2 regions of the Photobacterium sp. HL06 genome follow, and region 2 is predicted to be linked to the other one. Evidence: predicted binding sites of a transcription regulator. Region 2 holds the regulator's gene; the other holds the start of a gene.
What was found. The regulator CRP, encoded in region 2, controls carbon source genes, mostly activating them, when cyclic AMP is high. The targets are predictions, from matches to a motif close to TGTGANNNNNNTCACA.

Region 1: nagE (N-acetylglucosamine-specific PTS transporter subunit IIBC) is a predicted target of CRP. The motif match lies at 5,427-5,442, and genes of this name have one in related genera.

Annotation. Positions count from the first base shown of each region.
Region 1 covers NZ_CM183914.1:973,540-981,155, forward strand. Annotated here, with positions in the region: gene asnB (asparagine synthase B) at 1-19, opposite strand, end outside; gene AC51G0_RS04835 (cation:proton antiporter domain-containing protein) at 342-1,928, opposite strand; gene nagC (DNA-binding transcriptional regulator NagC) at 2,135-3,349, opposite strand; gene nagA (N-acetylglucosamine-6-phosphate deacetylase) at 3,352-4,488, opposite strand; gene nagB (glucosamine-6-phosphate deaminase) at 4,505-5,305, opposite strand; gene nagE (N-acetylglucosamine-specific PTS transporter subunit IIBC) at 5,560-7,050, shown strand; gene glnS (glutamine--tRNA ligase) at 7,402-7,616, shown strand, end outside.
Region 2 covers NZ_CM183914.1:267,337-274,952, forward strand. Annotated here, with positions in the region: gene AC51G0_RS01235 (DUF1338 domain-containing protein) at 17-811, shown strand; gene AC51G0_RS01240 (hypothetical protein) at 883-1,077, opposite strand; gene crp (cAMP-activated global transcriptional regulator CRP) at 1,327-1,959, opposite strand; gene AC51G0_RS01250 (OsmC family protein) at 2,232-2,636, shown strand; gene AC51G0_RS01255 (phosphoribulokinase) at 2,947-3,816, opposite strand; gene AC51G0_RS01260 (YheU family protein) at 3,981-4,199, opposite strand; gene AC51G0_RS01265 (hydrolase) at 4,580-5,551, opposite strand; gene AC51G0_RS01270 (aminotransferase-like domain-containing protein) at 5,571-6,971, opposite strand; gene AC51G0_RS01275 (LysE family translocator) at 7,100-7,616, shown strand, end outside.

The DNA of each region.
Region 1 (7,616 bases), 710 kb from region 2:
TACCGAATACTGAACACATACTTCTGACTCCAACTTCAAATTGCTTGTTGCTATCCATAATTTTTGGGAGTAGGGCAAGAATCGAGTGTCTCAATCCTAGTCTAGAGGCTCGTTTCTCGCGCTTTGCTGCTAACGTCTCCCGTTCTTAATTGTTAAAATTGCGTATTCAGTAATGAAATGCAACTAATAATCTTAATTCAATTGAAGAAAAGGCTTGTCGCTGAATCATATTTAATAAAAATGGACTTTACTGAATAAAATCCAATATTGGCTGGTTTTTTGAACGAAAAAACGAACGGCAGCCGAAGCTGCCGTTAAGGAGATGAGTGAGGGAAGGTACTTTATCGTGGTGTTATATTGGGTGACAGGTGCTCGCAAACGTGGCGTGCAAACCCACTACCGGCTTCATTGTAGATATTGAACGCTGCATCAACACCCAGTTCATTGAGAAGCGCTTCGTCATCATTGTATTTGGCAATGGCGGCAATTTTCCCTTCATAATGGCGTTCACGAATTTGCTCTAGGGCAAAGCTGTTGGCCTGGCTGTGCGGCATTGCCAACAAAATCAGCTCAGTGTTGTGACGAGAGATGGCACGAGCCCAGAAATCAGGATCGGTAGCATCGCCATGAATGACATTGCGGCCTTCGGCCTGGTGGCTGTGTACTGAATCTTCACGGGTTTCGATACCGATAACTTGTTCGCCATAGCGTTCAACCAGTTCATCGTAAGCGCCAGAGCCAATACGGCCCATCCCCAGGATCATGATTTTCTTGTCACCCAGATCAATCAATTTATCACTCGAATTAAGTTTTTCCGGTTCAAATTCTCGCAGCCATTTAGAAGCATCTTTGTAAAGGCGGTGGCCAATGCTATTCAGTGGGGCGGCAATGAGGAAAGAAAGTGATACCGCGATGGCGATAGCAACCAGAAAGTTACCTGGCAGCATACCCATGCTGTAAGCAAGGCCACCAACAATCAGGCCGAATTCACTGTAGTTGAACAGGGTGAGGGTACCGAGCAGGGAGGTTCGAACCCGGTAGCGGAACAGGTTAAAGATAACGTAGTACAGGATCCCTTTTATCGGCAGCAATAGCAGCAGCAAGACAGCCATCAGGAAGCCATCGAGGGTTGGCTCCTCTGATAAGCCAATGTTGAGAAAGAAGCACACCAGCAGCAGCTCTTTTAAGTTAAACAGGGACTTGGACATTTCTGAGGCTTTTGGATGGGCCGCTAGCATCATACCCAGAATAAGTGCGCCAAGATCGGCTTTCATCCCAACAGCTTCAAACAGCCCCGCGCCTGCAACCAGCGCGAGGAATATTCCGTAGAGCACCAGCATTTCACCGTGTCCGGCTTTATCAAGGATTTTAAATAACGAGGGGCGCAGTAGCGGTAAGGCGAATAAGACCAATGCGGTGAGCTCGGGGATCTTACCGGTAGATACCGTTAGGAAAATAACAGCAAAGATATCCTGCATGACCAGTATACCTATTGCCAAGGTACCGTAGGTTGCATTGAGCTCACCTTTTTCCTGCAGGGCTTTGATTGCAAAAACGGTACTGGAGAAAGAGAGCGCGAAAGCGAAGAGGGCGAGCTGCATGACATCGAGATCGCTGAGCATGCCAAGGCCAAGTTGCTTCAGGGCGAGCAGGGCAAGGGTAAATAGGCCTGTTGATAGCAAGTTGTGCAGGGTCGCACCGCCCCAGATCTCTTTGGTGAGTAGGGTTTTGACATCGAGTTTGAGGCCAATCGAGAACAGCAGCAGGGTTACACCGAGATCAGCGAGCACGCTGAGAACTTCTGTCGACTGGTATCCTGCGCTATTGAGGGCAAAACCTGCGACAAGAAAACCAACCAGTGGAGGCAGCTTGCACCGTAAGGCGATAAAGCCAGCCAAGAAAGCGGCAATAATAAAAATGAGTTCCATGTTGAGACGACCAATCCTTTCTTATTGTGTGCCCAATTGCATCATACGCAGCCTATAGGTTAGCGGATATCCATGTGGTATTGAGCCTTAATTTTTGAGCGCAATATACCACAAGGGGCATGCACCTGTCCGGCACATGCCCCTTTTATGTGTTACGAATTAAATCGCTACAAAATGGAAACGCTGTATCTATTTGCTCTGTATTATTAGTCTTCCAGCAAACGCTGCAGCAATACACCGTTGAGCATTGCACGCTTAATCATTGAAAATGCACCGATGGTAGGCTGGCTGTACAGCTCTGACACAACAATAGGCAGATCTTTATGGAAGGTCGACAATGACTGGGTTTCTACGCAGCGGCGAATCGCTGGGAAGATGATATCTTGCGCCTGGGTGATGTTACCCGCAACCACGATTTTTTGCGGGTTGAATAGGTTAATTGTCATTGCCAGCGCTTTGCCGAGCTGGTTCCCCACCTTGATCAGAGCCTGGCTGGCCAGTTCGTCACCTTTGTTGGCTGCTTCACAGATGGCAGGCATCGTGACCTCTTCCAGCTCCTGCAGGCTACTTGGGTAGCCTTGGTCAAGCAGTGCCTGTACGTGCTTGATGATTGCAGGATCGGCAGCAACCGTTTCTAGGCAGCCGAAGTTCCCGCATTGGCATTTATCACCGAGTGGGTCAATTTGGATATGGCCAATCTCACCGACGTTACGGTTAAAGCCAAGGAACACCTGGCCGTTTACGATGATCCCGGCACCAGTCCCGTGATGGACACTGACCAGAATCGAGTCTCTGCAGTCCTGGCTGGCACCAAAATAGTGCTCGGCCAGTGCCAGGCCCCGGATGTCGTTGCCGACAAAGCAGGAAACACCAAACTTTTCGCTGATGATCTCCGATAGCGGGAAGTTGTCCACCTCGATATGCGGCATGTATTCGATGATGCCATTTTCAGGATCAATCAAGCCGGGTAGGGTGATACCGAAAGCAACCAGTTCACGCATTACGCCCTGGTTATCAGCGATAAACTGTCGGATATGGCCAAGCAAGCCATCGGTAAGCTCTTGCTGGGTGGCGTAGTTAAAGTTATGAGCTGCGCTGGCAATGTGTTTGCCGCTCAGATCAAAAAGGGTCAATTCAATGTAATCACGCCCAAGGCGGATCGCGATCGAATGGAAAGGTGCTGACTCTGTCGTCAGCGATATGGCACGTCGACCACCGGTGGAAGCTTGTTGCGCGACCTCTTTAATTAGGCCGCGCTCAAGCAATTGGCGGGTGATTTTAGTAACGCTTGCAGGAGCAAGCTGACTTACGTCTGCAACCTGGATACGCGAAATAGGGCCTTGCAAGTCTATGAGTCTGTAAACAGCTGCACTGTTAAGCTGCTTTACCAGATCTACATTACCAATTTGTCCGCCTGTCATAGTTAGTTCTGCTCGTATTCACCGTTAACAACAGTCGCCCGAACATTGTACTCGCGATCAAAAATAGCCAGGTTAGCAACCATACCTTTTTTGATGGTACCCAGTGTCTTATCCGCACCAATAGCACGTGCAGGATACAGAGTAGCCATACGAACCGCTTCGTCCAGGGCGATACCTGCATGCTCGACACTGTTTTGAACTGCTTCAATCATCGTTAGTGCCGAGCCACCAAGTGTGCCGTTTTCATCAACACACTTGCCATCTCGGTAATATACTTTCTTACCGACAAAAATAAAGTGATCAATGTCTGCTCCTGCAGGTGCAGTTGCATCGGTGACCAAAACAAGTTTCTCGCCTTTCATCCTGTGAGCCATACGAATATTGGCATAATCAACGTGGAATCCATCGGCAATAACACCTGTGTATACCTCCGGCGTATCGTAAATAGCGCCAACCATACCCGGTTCACGGCCCGCAATTGGGGTCATCGCATTGAACAGGTGGGTGGCAAAGCTGATACCCGCTTCAAAGCCCTTGCGCGCTTCGGCATACGTTGCATTGGTGTGCCCGGCAGATACCACAATCCCGGCATGTGCAAGTTGCTCGATATGTTCATGGGCGTTCTGCTCTGGTGCCAATGTTACTTTGGCGATGATATCGGCATTGTCACAGATCGTCTGGATCATGGAATCATCTGAGCGGCGGATATGGTCGACGCTGTGGATCCCTTTCTTCATCACGTTCAGGTACGGGCCTTCGAGGTGTAGGCCGAGAGAGTGATTCTGATATTTGCCATGATACTCACGGGCCGCAGCAATGACGGCTTTCATATCTTCGTCAGATGACGTGATCAGGGTTGGCAGAAAACTGGTACAGCCTGATTTAAGGTTGGCACGGTGCATGGTATGGATAGTGTCGGCATTGATCTCATCATTAAGCATCACTCCGCCACAACCGTTGAGTTGCAGGTCAATGAAGCCAGGCACCAGGTTGGCACCATCCAAATCCAGGGTTTTAATATTTTGTGGCAGCTCGGCAACAGGGCAAACAGCGTGAATGTTCACGCCGTCAATAATGACGGCGTGGTTATTCAGCACATCGCTACCGGTAAAAATACGGCAATTGGTAAGCGCGTACATGAACAAGTCCTTTTGGTTAAAGGTTATTAATATTTTTAGCTTCCAGCTCTTGGAAGTACTTAACAGTCTTAACTTTCAGCTCTTGTGTTGATGGCTCGTCACATACAATCAGTGATTTAGGGTGTAGCTGAAGGGCAGATACTGTCCATAGGTGGTTCACCGAGCCTTCAACAGCAGCTTCTAGAGCAAGAGCCTTGTTGTGGCCGGTAACCAGGATCATGATTTCATGAGAATCCAGAAGTGTACCAACACCAATGGTTAGCGCGTATTTAGGTACCTGGTTCATGTCACCGTCGAAGAAACGCGAGTTGGCAATACGTGTATCTTCGGTCAGTGTCTTGATGCGTGTACGTGATGCGAGAGAAGAGGCTGGTTCGTTGAACGCAATATGGCCATCATTGCCTACACCACCCATGAACAGGTCGATTTTGCCGTAAGACTTAATTTTATCTTCATAACGCTGACATTCAGCATCGTGATCATCAGTGTTACCATTCAGGAGATTGATGTTTTCTTCTTGAATATCAATGAACTTGAAGAAATTGTTGTACATGAAGCTGCGGTAAGACTCAGGGTGATCGGCTGAGATACCGATATACTCATCCATGTTGAAGGTAACAACATGCTTGAAACTTACTTCTCCAGCTTCATAAAGCTCGATTAAGCGCTTGTATGTTGCCAGTGGAGTGCCACCTGTCGGTAGACCTAATACGAAAGGACGATCTGCTGTTGGCTGAAATTTGTTAATACGATCAGCAATATAGCGCGCAGACCACAAACCTACATCTTTAGCTTTATTCAGCGGGATTAGTCTCACAGTGACACCTCATTCCAAGTAGAAAATACAATAAAATCTTAGCGGCTTGCCGCCTTTGTTTTGAATAATAAAATAAGTTTTATGATCGGGCTAGCAAAATCGCTCTATTGTTAACTAATCAGGTGATAAAGATCACAATTGATGAGGTTTTAATTTGCGGGGCGAAATTATTCTCTTAAACTGCAGGTGACTTAATCGGATAGCTAAAATAAGTTATCTACACGAATCTAAGAAAACCATAGGGGGAACTAAGGGTGAATATTCTTGGATATTTTCAAAAAGTAGGTAAAGCATTGATGGTGCCTGTCGCCACACTGCCTGCCGCCGCAATTTTAATGGGTGTTGGTTACTGGATTGATCCGGCTGGCTGGGGTGCAAACAGTGCACTTGCGGCTTTCCTGATCAAAGCAGGCTCTGCAATTATCGATAATATGTCTGTACTGTTCGCTGTAGGTGTGGCGTATGGTATGTCTAAAGATAAGGACGGTGCAGCAGCATTGTCTGGTTTTGTCGGTTTCCTTGTAGTTACTACGCTACTTTCTCCGGGCACGGTTGCTCAGATCCAAGGTATTGACGCAAGTGCAGTTCCTGCTGCATTTGGCAAAATCAATAACCAGTTTGTTGGTATTCTGGTTGGTATCGTTGCTGCTGAAATCTACAACCGCTACTCAACAGTTGAACTGCACAAGGCACTGGCGTTCTTCTCGGGCAAGCGTCTGGTACCTATCCTGATGTCCATTGCCGGTATTCTGATTGCTTTTGTACTGATGTACATCTGGCCTGCAGTATACGGTGGCCTGGTGAGCTTCGGTGAAGGTATCCAGAGCCTAGGCGAGCTGGGTGCGGGTATCTACGCGTTCTTCAACCGTCTTCTTATCCCTGTTGGTCTGCACCACGCACTGAACTCTGTATTCTGGTTTGATGTAGCTGGTATCAACGACCTTCCTAACTTCCTTGGTGGTCAGGCTTCAATCGATTCAGGTGTCGCTACTCCAGGTGTTACCGGTATCTACATGGGTGGTTTCTTCCCAATCATGATGTTCGGTCTGCCAGGTGCAGCATTGGCTATGTACCACACAGCTAAAGCGAAGAACAAAGAAAAAGTAGCATCTATTATGATTGCTGCAGGTTTCGCATCGTTCTTCACCGGTGTCACCGAGCCGCTAGAATTCGCCTTCATGTTCTTGGCACCAGGTCTGTATGTACTGCACGCATTGCTAACAGGTCTTTCTGTCTACATCGCAGCATCTATGCAGTGGATTTCAGGCTTCGGCTTCTCTGCTGGCTTCGTAGATATGTTCCTGCAGACTCGTAACCCATTGGCAACAAACTGGTACATGCTAGTTGTTCAGGGTCTGGTATTCTTCGGCTTGTACTACGCAATCTTCCGTACAGTTATCCTTAAGTTCAACCTGAAAACGCCTGGTCGTGAAGACGACGATGTTGAAGAGAGTGGTGTTGCAGGTTCAGCTGAAACGGGTGAACTAGCGAAGCAGTACCTGAAAGCCCTAGGCGGCCACGGTAACCTGGAAAACATCGATGCATGTATCACGCGTCTACGTCTTACTCTGAAAGACAGCAGTCTGGCTAACGAGAAGACACTGAAAGCGTTAGGTGCAATGGGTGTTGTTAAGCTTGGTTCAAATAACCTACAGGTTATCCTTGGCCCACTAGCTGAAATTGTTGCTGGCGAAATGAAGAAAATCCCAGCGTCAGAAGACCTATCTTCTGTAAAACTACCTTAATTACTTAGCCTCTAAGTAATCGATATAAGAACCGGCCTCTCGTGAGGCCGGTTAATTTTTGTTTGAATCATTATTGGTCTCTGCTTGCCGGTTTCTAAATACGCTTTCCCTGAAGTGTATTCAGAAGCTGCCCTGGTAGTTTCAAATTCAGGTAATCCTTCTTCCGTGTGGTTTCCTGAGTGGAATGTTGTTATTGGTACCTCATTTGGAGGCTATCCGTTTATATTGCCCCGCGATAGCGGGGTTTTTTTATACATATCGACAAACAATGCATACTATTTGTTGAGTCGTGCCCCATATTTATGGATCATAGAGAGTTCTAAAATCCTGTAAGCACACGAGGTGTAATTGATGAGTGAATCTGAAGCTCGTCCAACTAACTTTATCCGCCAGATCATTGATGCGGATTTAGCAAGTGGCAAACATACAAGCGTACATACCCGGTTTCCGCCGGAGCCGAATGGCTACCTGCACATCGGTCATGCGAAATCAATTTGTTTGAACTTCGGTATTGCTCAGGACTATCAGGGTCAATGTAACTTACGTTTCGACGATACAAACCCTGA
Region 2 (7,616 bases):
AGGGGATTGCATCATCATGGAAAGGGTCGAACAACTGTTTAACGCGCTGTGGCAAGATTATACCCAGCGACTATGTCCATCAGCGGCTCAGGTGCATGATCTGCTGGAGGAAGGCGAGCCCCTGCTCAATGACCATATCGCCCTGCGGACATTTAATTTACCCCAGGTCGGGCTCGATCGCCTGGCCGCACCGTTTATTGCTATTGGCTATAAACCTTGTGGCAAATATCACTTCGAGGCGAAGAAGCTTTATGCCGAGCATTTTGAGCACCCTAACCCACTGGCACCGAAGGTGTTTATCAGTGAGTTAATGGTAGGGCAATTCTCGTCATTGCTGCAGCAGACGGTACGCGATTTGGTGAACCAGGTACCGGAAGCGGCGATGCACGATCCCGCTTTTCTGTACGGTGGGCGGCTATGGGATCTGGATTTTGCCACCTATGAACTCCTGGCGGCAGAAAGCGAATATGCCGGATGGCTGGCGGCTCATGGATTTGGTGCTAATCATTTCACGGTTAGCATTAATCAGCTGGAGCAGTTTACCGAAATTCACGAAGTGAACCATCTGCTGCGCCATAATGGCTTTTTAATCAACGAGTCGGGCGGAGAAGTGAAAGGTAGCCCTGAAGTAATGTTGGAGCAATCTTCAACCATGGCTGATCGGGTATCGGTAAACTTCACTGATGGCGTACGGGAAATCCCAGGTGGCTTCTATGAGTTTGCCAAACGCTATCCAATGGCGGATGGAGAGCTCTACCGGGGTTTTGTTGAGGCCTCGGCCGATAAGATTTTTGAAAGTACCAATCAATAATCCAATATCTACATAAGATCCCTATATCCACGGTAGCGACTGGTTACCGTGGATATTTTTTTAGGTCGGTATTAGTGCTGGCTATCAAGCGGTGGCACCCAGGAGGTATCATGATCCTGGTGGCGGTTTGATGGGTCAAATGATGTTTGCTGCTCCAGGTAGTGGCGCTGATCACTGAAACCGGTAAGCTCGACAGTCGTAGGTAGGGTATGTATTACGGCTGGTGGCGTCGTGCCGGCGTTGGGTGCAAAGCGTTCGATATCCATATCATTACATTCCATGTTATCCCGTTCGTATCTGATACCATTTCCTCAACCGTTGGATCAGACCGCGAGGTGAATACAATTCATATGCACAATGTAGCATTAATGAGGAGGAGTGCAAGGGGACTATCGTGACCGTGGCTGCAATTTATGTTTAAGGCCGCTGTAATTATGTCTGCCGGGTATGATGGCGAATACAAAAAAAGCCGCATAATGCGGCTTTTTATCATTTTAGCTCACTGAGCTAGAGGTTTAGCGAGTACCGTATACGACGATAGTCTTACCGTGAGCTGAAATTAGATTCTGCTCTTCCAGCATCTTCAGGATACGACCGACTGTTTCACGTGAACAGCCAACAATCTGGCCAATTTCCTGGCGAGTGATCTTAATCTGCATACCGTCAGGGTGAGTCATCGCATCAGGCTGCTTCGCAAGGTTCAGCAGTGTCTGTGCGATACGGCCTGTTACATCCAAAAATGCTAGGTCACCGACTTTCTGGCTTGTCACTTGTAGACGACTAGCCATCTGAGCTGAAAGGCGCATCAGGATGTCAGGATTTACCTGAATCAGCTGGCGGAATTTCTTGAATGAAATCTCAGCGACTTCACAAGGTGTTTTCGCGCGAACCCAAGCTGTACGCTCCTGACCTTCTTCGAACAGGCCTAGTTCACCGATGAAGTCACCTTGGTTAAGGTAAGACAGGATCATTTCCTTGCCTTCTTCATCCTTGATCAATACGGCAACAGAACCTTTGACGATGTAGTAGAGAGTTTCTGCTTTCTCACCCGCATGAATCAAAGTACTCTTTGAAGGGTATTTATGAATGTGGCAATGGGAAAGAAACCACTCTAGAGTTGGATCTGTTTGAGGTTTACCTGGAACCATATTACTAACTTCCTCTGCGTTTGTTGCCCAACAACGACATCCCTATAATTTGAGGCTGGGCCTAACAATAGAATTGTTCGCCGTCTAGGATATTCAGTCAGCCGCTGGGCTGCAAGCTCACGTGAATAATTAGTTCAGAGTTTATCTGTTTTCGGCGCGTATTTCTTGATATTGATCTATCTGAAATAGGCATTTTGTAGTCATAAGTGTGCACATGATCACACAGTTGTGAGTTAGTGCCAAATCCCCCTGTTTGAAGTAAGGAGAAAGCTATGCAATCACGAGTGAAATGGGTCGAAGAGATGACTTTTCTAGGCCAGTCAAATTCTGGCCACAGCGTCGTCATGGACGGTAATGGGGGGGAGAAAGCACCTAGCCCGATGGAAATGGTACTGATGGCGGCGGGAGGTTGCAGCTCTGTGGATGTTGTCGATGGATTAAAATCTGCCGGACAGAAGATCACAGCCTGTGAAGCCCAAATTTCTTCCGAGCGCCGCGAGCAGGCTCCGCGAATTTTCACCTCGGCCAATATTCATTTTGTGGTCACGGGCCATGAGCTTGATGACGCCCTGGTGGCAAAAGTGGTTGCGGATTCGCTGCAGAAGTACTGTTCGGTCTGCCTGATGTTGGGTGAAGGGGTGGAGATGACGCACTCTTACGAAGTTATCACTGCGTAATGACTTCGGGAAGCGTATTACACTTCGTGTAAGAGGCGAGGGCGCTTCGCTTCGAGACGCGTGGAGAAGGCTTGCCTTGGCGTCGTCAGGTGACACTTTCCGTGAAGCGTAAGCGGATAAAATCGCTCTCCAAGCTATTATTTTCTGAAAATTAAAAAGCGAGAGTTTGTTGACGCTCGCTTTTTGGTTTCTACAATCTGCGCCGCTTCCCGCTTCCCGCTTCCCGCTTCCCGCTTCCCGCTTCCCGCTTCCCGCTTCCCGCTTCCCGCTTCCCGCTTCCCGCTTCCCGCTTCCCGCTTCCCGCTTTGCTTTACCCAATCTTCCCCGTCTCGATCAGCTGCTGGAGCAGTGGTCGCATGATCAGCTCCATCGCAAAGCTCATTTTGCCGCCCGGCACGACCAGAGTATTGTGGCGCGACATAAAGGATCCCTGGATCATCGATAGAAGATAAGGAAAGTCGACGTTCTTTATCCCGCGAAAACGGATCACTACAAAGCTTTCATCCAGGCTGGGAATGGCCTTGGCGCTGAGAGGGTTTGAAGTATCAACCGTCGGCACCCGCTGGAAGTTGATATGGGTGCGTGAGAACTGCGGGGTAATGTAATTGAGGTAGTCGTCCATCGAGCGGACGATTGATTCCATTACGGCTTCGCGGGAGTGGCCACGATCACGGGTGTCCCGGACGATTTTCTGGATCCACTCTAAGTTCACAATCGGTACCATGCCGATAAGCAAATCGACATGCTGGGCGACATTGGTCTCACCGTCGACGACACCGCCATGCAGGCCTTCGTAAAATAACACATCGGTATTTTCCGGCAGCTCCTGCCATGGGGTAAAAGAGCCGGGCATCTGGTTGTAAGGGACGGCCTCGTCAAATGTATGAAGGTAACGGCGGAACTTACCACTGCCATCATCACCATATTGACGGAAAAACGTTTCCAGTAACGGAAAGTCATTAGCCTGGGGACCAAAGTAGCTAATGTGCCGGCCTTGTTCTTTGGCCTTGCGGATCTCGACATCCATCTCCGGGCGGGTAAAGCGATGAAAGCTGTCCCCTTCCAGCCAGGCGGCATTAATGCTCATCATATTGAACATTTTACGAAAAGCTTCAGAGGTGGTGGACGTACCTGCACCTGAAGACCCTGTTACTGCAATAATCGGATGTTTTGCAGACATGACAAACCCTGTCGTTAACATTAACGGAAAGAGTTATTAACAGGCTAGGGGAGGAAGGTCAAGCAGAACCCGGGCTTAGAAGCCAAAAATGATACCGCTGCCCAATATGGTCATCCATAATTATTGGCAGCGCTCGTTGTCTAAGAATCTATTTAGGCGCTTATTCAGGATCTCATCTCGTGGCGTAGCTTGATGTCGACTGATTCATGGAGTTCGGAAAAGACGATCACAGCCTCGCCGGATGCAAGCTGCTGGCGGACATGCTGCACTTTTTGCTCCATCGTCAGCTCGCTCTCACCATAGTCGGTGCCTTCTCGCAGGACAAAGTGTTCAATCAGGTTTGTCAGGGTCTCTGGGTCAATATCTTGCCAGGGAATAATCATAGCGGGTTTCTAATGTTGTGGGAGATGGGCTGATTATATTGTTAATTTAGTAAATTGTAGAGCGGTTCTATGGCCCTGAGGCTCTATGGATAAACAGTTTCGAGTAACTAGGTTCTGGTGGAGCGAAAAGAAAAATGTTTGAGCCTCAATTTTAGATCGTAAAGTGTGCCTGTAGGACCATAGGACCATAGGACCATAGGACCATAGGACCATAGGACCATAGGACCATAGGACCATAGGACCATAGGACCATAGGACCATAGGACCATAGGACCATAGGACCATAGGACCATAGGACCATAGGACCATAGGACCATAGGACCATAGGACCATAGGACCATAGGATCATAGGGTTCAAGCTTTCTTTCTACGACTCTGCGCTAGTCTCTGGCAACTTTTTCAAACCACTCCGGTACCGTCTCTTCCAGCCAAAAACGCGGATTGCGCCACGAGCCGGAGACAAAACCGACATGGCCACCAAAGGGACTCAGGTGATAGTCGATATTATCAGGCAGAGGCTGGGTCGGGATCACGGCTGAGGTCATAAACGGGTCGTCGGCGGCATGAATGATCCGCAGCCGGGCTTTGACCTGCTGAAGTTTCCCAATGCCGCTGCAGCGCTGGTAATAGTCGGCGGCATCCTTGAAGCCATGCAGAGGAGCTGTTACCTGCTCGTCAAACTGCCACAGCGAGCTGATTTGCTGTACCTGCTGTGCTGGCAGAGGCATTTCATCTGGCAGAGCATCAATTTTAAGGCTGAGGTTTCTTTTCATCGAGCCTAACAGGTATTGCTGGTAGACCCTAGAAAACCCTTGCTGGATCCGATCCGAGCATGAGGCGAGGTTTAATGGCGGGGATATCACCTGTGCCGCTTCAAGCTCTGAACATACTCCCTTTTCAGCCAGATAGTTAACCAGCATATTGCCACCGAGCGATACCCCGACGGCAAAAAACGGAGTGTCAGGATACTGCCTACGTAGCCAGTCAATGAAAAAAGCCGCATCTGAGGTTTCACCTGAATGGTAGCCGCGTGGCTGACGGTTTATTTCTCCGCTACAGCCACGAAAGTGCATCATGACACCCAGCCAGCCCTGCAGGCTGGCTGCATGTAGTAATCCGTTGGCATAAGGGCTGTGGAAGCTGCCTTCAAGGCCGTGAAACAGGATCATAATGGGTTGGTTGGCCGGATGCTCCGCGGCAGGAGCTGTCCAGGCTAAATCCAGAAAATCACCATCCGGTGTTTCAATCCGTTGTTCTATCGGCGTAAACAGAGGCTTGCGGCGAAGAAAGCGTGGCAGCAAAGTTTGTAAGTGAGCGTTACGTAGCCCGCTTGCGGGCTCAAAAGGCATCATCGGCAGCTATTCCTTCTGGCTACAGGGGAAAGTCGTTCATCGGATCTTTTTCTAGCAGCTCTGCCAATATTTGCAAGCCCTGTTCCAGCTTCTGGTGGGTAAAAGGTGCGCTAATGGCCAGCCGGACTGCCGGGGGAATGGTTGCGCCTGGTGGGGTAAACATTTCAGCCGACTTGATAATCACCCCATGTTGCTCTGCTGCCTTGACGAAATCGCTGAGGCGCCAATAGTCTGGTAGTGTCAGCCAGACATGAAAGCTGCCTGTCGTGTGCTGGACTGCAAAGCGGCCCAAATGCCGGGTGACTAGCTGTTGGCGCTGGGCGATATCATGGTGTATTTGCTGCAGCACCCGATCGGCATCGCCTTTTTGGATCAGCTCACAGGCCAATCCTGTGAGTAGCGGGCTGATCATCAGGCTGTGATTGTGCAGGGCGGTATTGAGCCGCTGCTGAAGCTTTTGCGGGACTTGGATATAACCCAGCCGTAATCCCGGTGCCAGGCATTTTGACAGCCCGCCAATGTGGATCACCTGCTCTGGGGCGAGGTTGAGCATGGGCGCCGGGCGTTGCTGCGGCAGCAGGCCATTGACATCATCTTCAACCAGTAACACTTGATGCTGGCGGCAGATAGCCAGGATCTCCTCACGGCGCTGCTCGCTCATGGTGGCTGTGGTTGGGTTCTGTAGTGTCGGGGTGCAGTAGAGCATCCGCGGCTGGTACTGGCGGCAGGCGGCTTCAAGGCTGGCCGGTATGATCCCTTCATGGTCAAGTTCAACTGGCTTGACACTGACTTGCTGCTGCCTGGCGAGGCTGAGAAACCCTGGGTAGGTGACTTGTTCAACCAGCAGGGTATCACCCTGGCGACAAAATGCAGACAGGATCAGCTGGGCGGCATGCTGCCCCCCTGAGGTGAAGTGCATGCGATCAGGATCAATATCGAGGCCTTTGCCTTGCAGCCAGCGAGCAATCACCTGGCGGTGCGTACCCAGCCCTTGCGGATCATGGTATAGCATCATCTGGTTGAGCTGCTCAGGATGACGGGACAAGCTGGCCATTGCCTGCTTCAGCATCTCCGCGCGATCAATACAGGGTGGGATATTGTGGCCAAGGTTACAGGTTTCCTCTTCCTGGGCGGAGTAGTTATATACCCAGCTAGGAGTATCGTGCTGGCAGACAAAAGTCCCGGCTCCGACTCGCGCTTCTACCAGCTCCCGCCGCTCAGCCTCGGCATAGGCCCGGGTAACAGTACCGACAGTCACCTTGAGTTGGTCCGCCAGGGCGCGATGGGTCGGCAGCTTGTGCCCGGCTGGCAGTTTTCCCGATGCGATATGTTGCTCAATGGCATCGGCGATCTGGCGGTAAAGTGGTTCACCTTTGTGAGTGTCGGTTGAAGGTGTCAGTACAATGTTCATGATTGTCATGGTGACAATAAACCTTTTGATCTGGATAAATCCTGCTGTTAGGGTTCATTTTGTACGATTTAGCAGGCTTGATCAATGTGAATCGCCAATTGTACCGATACAATTTGATAGGGAGGCGTTTGAGAACAATGTGGGAATGGCAATTTATCATTTCATTGGCTGCGTTTGCGGCAACCATGACAGGGACGCCGGGGCCGAATAATTTGATGGTGACGGCATCGGGGGCCAATTTTGGTTACTGGCGGACATTGCCCCATATGATGGGGATTGGCACGGGCCTGGTCTCTATGATTGTGCTGGTGGCGGCAGGACTCGGGGTCATGTTCACCCGTTTTCCATTCCTGCATGAGCTGCTGCGTTGGGTCGGCAGTGCTTACCTGTTGTATTTGGCCTGGAAGATCGCCTCGGCCAGCTCTGCTATCCGCACCGATCAACAAAACAGTCGGCCAATGACGTTTTGGGCTGCGGCAATGTTCCAGTATGTGAATCCGAAAGCATGGATGATGTCGGTGACGGCAATCAGTACCTTCACGGTTGCGGGGGAACTATATTGGCAATCTGCGGCGCTCGTTGCCGGGATCTTTTTTGTGGTGTGTTTTCCGAGTGTTTCAATATGGGCTAGCTTTGGCACCTTGATTGGCCGCT